Acidisarcina polymorpha: one gene and its partner. The protein of the gene in region 1 binds, or shares a complex with, the protein of each later gene. Links are inferred from orthologs where the notes say so. Each region holds a gene or a part of one and is shown on either strand. Other genes may lie near its edges.

The links. The genes of interacting proteins can lie anywhere in the genome.
Region 2: the proteins of mnmE (region 1) and mnmG are in contact, whole or in part, in a solved structure (PDB 9HIP), measured with the Escherichia coli proteins. The link is inferred for Acidisarcina polymorpha from one-to-one orthologs.

Annotation. Positions count from the first base shown.
Region 1 is NZ_CP030840.1:2,189,271-2,192,298, forward strand. Bases 5-2,961 are described here. They hold mnmE (tRNA uridine-5-carboxymethylaminomethyl(34) synthesis GTPase MnmE), read left to right. Parts: upstream 5-617; coding sequence 618-2,306; downstream 2,307-2,961. Other genes in these bases: ACPOL_RS09505 (sensor histidine kinase), read right to left, coding at 2,351-2,961. Outside these bases: more of ACPOL_RS09505, read right to left, coding at 2,962-3,028. UniProt on the Escherichia coli protein: Exhibits a very high intrinsic GTPase hydrolysis rate. Involved in the addition of a carboxymethylaminomethyl (cmnm) group at the wobble position (U34) of certain tRNAs, forming tRNA-cmnm(5)s(2)U34.
Region 2 is NZ_CP030840.1:5,380,342-5,383,347, reverse strand. The notes cover bases 70-3,004. They hold mnmG (tRNA uridine-5-carboxymethylaminomethyl(34) synthesis enzyme MnmG), read left to right. Parts: upstream 70-514; coding sequence 515-2,494; downstream 2,495-3,004. Other genes in these bases: ACPOL_RS22855 (nuclear transport factor 2 family protein), read right to left, coding at 2,508-3,004; ACPOL_RS22865 (prolipoprotein diacylglyceryl transferase), read left to right, coding at 70-445. Also shown: more of ACPOL_RS22865, read left to right, coding at 1-69; more of ACPOL_RS22855, read right to left, coding at 3,005-3,006. UniProt on the Escherichia coli protein: NAD-binding protein involved in the addition of a carboxymethylaminomethyl (cmnm) group at the wobble position (U34) of certain tRNAs, forming tRNA-cmnm(5)s(2)U34.

The DNA of each region.
Region 1 (3,028 bases):
TTCTTGCCGGAGCTATGGCGCCACGTACCGACAACATACTCTGTATGAATGCCGCGAGTAACTCACTCGAGAAGCAATCAATTGGCTTCCACTCCATCTACAGGCCGTAACGATACAGCTCCGCCTTCGCATAAGACCAATGACAGTCGACGAGGCTTTGGATACCAGACATGGTATCGCGAGATACCTGATAGCAAACTAGAACGAACCAGGTAACAAGTTAGTAGCTTGACTAGCGAAAGCCAGCTAGGGTTGGATCGAGAGGGCAGTCTGGTGAAATCTAACTCGGTACTCGGTGTCCGCTAAATTGACGAAGAGCCGCTAAAGTCCAAAAGGAGGTTGTCGATGATGAAGTTAGAGGAAAATACTTATGAGTTTGGCCTCGATCGGCCCCGTCGCTTCCGCTCCTAGCTCCCCCGAGATCCAGAAATCCGTCCCGGCTCCCAAACCAGAGAACCCGCAACCGGCCGTGCTCAAACCAGACACAGTCGCTCTTAGCTCTTCTAGCAGATCCAGCGACGGTGACGCAGACGCCAGTTAGAGCAGCCCATCCACACCCGCCGACCAGCCGTTAAGAAGTTTGGCCTTCAAGAGCCTCACGCCGAAAAGGCGGTCGTATGCCGCCAAAGAATCGGCGCTTCTCCAAGCGGACTTCCGACACCGTCGCAGGTCCGCTTTTTTGTGCAACGAATTCCCAGTATCCCGAGTTAGAAATCCGTGCAACAACCCCCGTCATCCTATGGCCTTCAAACCCTGCAACACAACCGATTCGCGCCTACACTAATCAAGTGCACTCGCATCAGGATCCAACTGCCACCGCCGATCGACGAGCGACCGACACGATCGTCGCCATCTCAACCCCTCCCGGCCGTGGCGGCATTGGCATCGTCCGTCTCTCTGGGCCGGACGCGGTCGCCATCGCCACCCCTTTGTTGAGAATCAAAAACCCCTTGGCCCACGGCCAGGCACGATTCGCAGAGATCCTTGATCCTGATCAGAGCTCGTACTCTTCTGAGGGAGCGAAAGCGATTGACCAGGCAATCGTCACCTTCTTCGCCGCGTCAAACTCCTATACCAGTGAAGACCTTGTCGAAATAGCAGCCCACGGCTCGCCGGTGGTGCTCGACCTGCTTCTCCGCCGGGCGCTCGAGCGAGGCGCTCGCCTCGCCGAACCTGGAGAGTTCACCCAGCGCGCCTTTCTTTCCGGACGCATCGATCTCACCCAGGCGGAGGCGGTCCGCGATCTCATCGACGCTCAGACGCTCTACCAGGCTCGCGTGGCCGCGGACCAACTTGGCGGCTCGCTCGCGCGCCGCATCCAGCCCGCCAAGGCCGCCCTCATCACCCTGATCGCCACCATCGAAGCCGGCATTGACTTTGCCGAAGATGACATCGACGTTATTCTCAACTCTGAAATTCTGAGCCGGATTGAGACTGTCCGCACCCAGTTGACGCCTGTCGAAGCCTCGTTCGCCCAGGGCCGCATCATCCATGATGGACTTACTCTGGCTATCGTCGGGCAGCCCAATGTCGGCAAATCATCGCTTTTCAACCGGCTGGTCGAGCGCGAGCGCGCCATCGTCACATCGACCCCCGGCACTACTCGCGACCTGGTTACCGAACGTGTTTCCCTCAATGGCATTCCGGTGAATCTCATCGATACCGCCGGTCTTCGCGAATCCACCGACGAGGCCGAAGCGCTCGGCATTCAGAAGTCTCGCGAGGCTTACGCCGAGGCCGATATCGTCCTCATCGTCCTAGACGCGACAGCGAGGATTGCCGATCAGGAGCGAGAGCTGCTGGCCGCCTTGAACGGCCGGCAGATTGTCGTTGTGCTCAACAAGATGGACCTGATCAGCGAAGCCCTCGCTCTCCACTCGGACGACGAGATACTATACCGCCGAGTGATTGCCTGGGGTGAGGAGTTATCGAACGTTTCGAAAGAAGAGTTGCCGGTGCTGGCAGAAGAGTTGCTGGTAAAGGAGATCCTCGCGCTGGCCGTCCCAGTATCCGCGAAGACCGGCCAAGGAATCACCCGGCTTCGTCAGTCGATCCTGAGCCTCGCCCAGGGCTCGAGCGCCGACGGGCAGTCCGGTATGTTGACGAACCTGCGACAACACCAATCGGTGGCCGCGACCGTCGCCTCCCTCCAGGCCGCCGCGCAATCGGCAACTCAGCAGATTCCGCACGAGATGATCATGCTTGATCTCTACAGTGCTTTGCGGAACCTGGACGCTCTCACCGGCCAGACCACCTCCGACGACATCCTCAATCAAATCTTCTCTACCTTCTGCATCGGCAAGTAGAGGATTCGAGCCAACCCAGTTGGCCCTCCGAAGCACTCGAGGAGCTAGGAATCACCCATCTTTAGACTCTGCTCATGTTGGTCTGCCGACTCTACGTTCGGCTTCCATTCGGGCAGCGTAAAGCAGAAGGTTGTGCCCTGGCCTATCTTCGACTCGCACCAGATCGTCCCATGGTGACGCTCGACGATCTTCTTGCAGGTAGCCAAGCCGAGACCGGAGCCTTCATATTTGCCGATGCCATGGAGACGCCGGAATGGCTCAAAGATCTGCTGGTAGGATTGCTCCGGAATGCCGATGCCGTTGTCTTGAACCGCGAACTGCCAGAGGCCGCTCTGCAGCGCGGTGGCGGACACATGAACCAGAGGAGTCTCGGCATCGCAATACTTAATGCCATTCGCTATCAGATTCTGCAAAAGCTGAACGAGCTGCGGCGATCCGAAGACGGTTGGCAGCTCGCCGTAAGTCACCTGCGCCCCCCGAGTCTGAATCAACTGTTTCAAGTTAACCAGCGCGTCGATCATAACCTCACCCATCGGGAGTGGTTTGAACTCGACCTCGGTCTGAGCATTGGTGTATTTGTACAAGGTATCGAGCAGTGCGTTCATGCGTTCTACCGACCTCGACAGAGCCGGGCAATAGGAGGCAATCTCCTCCAGGCGTCCCGGCGGGAAGCCCTTCGAAATTCCTTCGCGGAGATTATCCTCGATCAGAAAAGCCAACAA
Region 2 (3,006 bases), 3.2 Mb from region 1 along the record:
GCTCGCTACCCGCCTGCCCTTGCGGTCGACCCTCGATGCGCTCGCCCCCGGCTTCGCGCTCGGCTTGGCCATCGCCAGCATCGGAGAATTCCTTGCCGGCTCCGCCTTCGGGAAACCCACCCGGCTCCCCTGGGCCATCACCTACAAAAGCCGACTCGCCTCGCTTTGGTACGGAACCCCGCTGGGTACGCCGCTGCATCCAGTTCAAATCTACTCGGCGTTCGTGGAGTGTTGCATCCTCGTGCTGCTGCTCACCCTGATTGCGAAGCGCGATACATGGAAGATTCGCAGCGGCGAGGTCATGGGCGCGTGGTTGTTCCTTTATGCAACAAGCAGCTCCTGCATGAATCTCCTGCGCAGCGATCTGCCGGCAAACAGCTTCTTCGCCTCGCAGAGTCTAGCTGCCGGAATGGCGCTCGTTGGCGGATTGCTGTGGCTGTTCTAAATCTCCGCGGCCGGCAAGTCTTGTCAGCGACTGGGCTCCTCGCTGGTGCACTAGAATAGAAACAGCAGCATGGCATACACCGAACAATACGATGTCGTGGTCGTGGGAGCGGGCCACGCAGGTTGCGAAGCGGCCATTGCCGCGGCCCGCATGGGCTTGCGCACCGCGCTCTTCACCTTGAACCTCGACCTGATCGCCCAGATGTCCTGCAACCCGGCCGTCGGCGGCATCGCAAAGGGTCATCTGGTTCGCGAAGTCGACGCCCTCGGCGGCATCATGGGCGAAGTTGCCGACGCCGTGGGCATCCAGTTTCGGCTTCTGAATACCTCACGCGGTCCGGCCGTCTGGTCTCCTCGCGCCCAGTGCGACAAACAGCAATACCGGATCAAGATGCGCCAGGTGCTCGAAGCTCAGACCGGCCTCTTCATCAAGCAAGCCGAAGTCGTCGATGTCCTTCGCGACGACACCGGCAGCCGGCCCAAAGGCAGCCGGGAAAAAATCACCGGACTGAAGCTGCGCGATGGGCGCAGCGTCTTCGCCGGAGCCGTCGTCATCACCACCGGCACCTTCCTGAACGGACTCATCCATTGCGGCGAGCAGCAATATTCCGCAGGCCGCAGCGGGGAGCCGCCGTCCATTCTCCTGGGAGAGGCATTGAAGCGGCTCGGCCTGCGCGGCTGCCGGTTGAAGACCGGAACGCCGCCGCGCCTTGACGGCCGTACCATCGACTGGAGCCGCTTCGAAGAGCAGCCCGGCGACGCTGAGCCCACACCATTCAGCTTCCGTACCCGCGAAATCCCGCAGCGGCAGATCTCCTGCCACATCGCCCACACCACCCCCGAGACGCTGCGCCTGATTCGCGAAAATGTCATGCGATCGCCGATGTATACCGGTCAAATCCAGGCCACCGGACCGCGGTACTGCCCGTCGATCGAAGACAAAGTCGTCCGCTTCCCCGACAAGGAGCAGCACCAGTTCTTTCTCGAGCCCGAGGGCCTCGATACCCACGAGGTCTACGTCAACGGCATGTCCACTTCCCTGCCCATGGACGTCCAGTCCGACATCGTCCACTCGATCCCGGGCCTGGAAAATGCCGAGATGCTGCGCCCCGGCTATGCCATCGAGTACGACGCCATCGATCCGACTGAACTCGACCGCTCGCTCAACGTCAAGAGCTTCGAGAACCTCTATCTTGCAGGCCAGATCAACGGGACATCGGGATACGAAGAAGCCGCCTGCCAGGGCCTCATGGCCGGCATCAACGCCGCGCTCAAGGTCAAGGGCGAGGCGCCGTTCACCCTCGATCGCACCGAAGGCTATACCGGCATTCTCATCGACGACCTCATCAGCAAGGGCACTAATGAGCCATACCGGATGTTCACTTCGCGCGCCGAGTTCCGCCTGCACCTGAGGATCGACAACGCGGATCGCAGGCTCACCCCCTACGGCCGCCGCCTCGGCCTCATTAACGACCAGGCATGGGCGGAGTATGAAGCCAAGCAGGCCCGCGCCGTCGCCGTCGAAAAGCTGCTCGGCACCCGCAAGGCCGACTTCCCGCGAATGACCGCCCTGATCCCCGAAATCGCCGCAGAGTTGAGCGGCGCGAATGGGCAAACCTATGCCCAGCTGCTCAAGCGCCCCGAGATCACAATTGAGTTGCTGCTTCCGCTTTTGCGCGAAGAGTTCGCGCGAGCAGAAGAGCCGCTCTTCGCGCCTTTGCTGCGCGCGAGCGACTCGAAGCTTCTAAAGGCGCAGGTTCGCAATGAACTCAAAGCGATAGAGACCGAGATCAAATACGCCGGCTATCTCGATCAGCAGCGCAAGTCGATCGACAAGCTCAAGAAGGCCGAAGGCCGTGCCATTCCCGGATGGTTCGACTACACCGCCGTCAGCGGCCTCTCCCGCGAGATGCAGGAGAAGCTCAGCCGAGTTCGGCCACAGACGTTAGGTCAGGCAAGCCGCATCCCTGGGGTCACTCCAGCGGCAATCTCGTTGGTGAATGTCTATATCGAGATCCAGGGCAAGCGGCTCGCCGGCACGATCGCTTAGCACCGCCGCCAAACTACTGTGGGTTCGGTTTAGCTGTGGACTGATCGGAAGAAGCCGGGGGCGGCGAAGCCGGCTCGTCTCCTTTGTGAAACAGCGGGATATGGAACGGCAATTCCGCCTTGCTCTGCTTAGTAGTAGTCGCGGCCGCCTTTTTATCCAGCGCCTGTTCGACGACGATGGTCCGCTGGGCGTTGATGCATTGCCAATTCGACCGGTTTCTTTGGAAGACATGGCTAAAGACGCCCTTTTCGTCGACAGGATGGCCATTCGCGCGACGCCGCAGCACGTAAGTGCCATTCACCAGGGCAACGTCGCCGAGCATGCGAACGCTCACCACTGTCTGCTCCAAGGAAATCAGGTCGGGAAAGTGATTGAGGACGTAGGCAATCTCCTGGTTGCGCGAGCGCACATCGCCATTAGCGGAAATGTCCACGAACTGCGGCGATAGCACCATCTCGAGACCATATTGGTCGCGCTTTGCCAGGGCCGCGCTCCAGGAATCCTCGAGATGC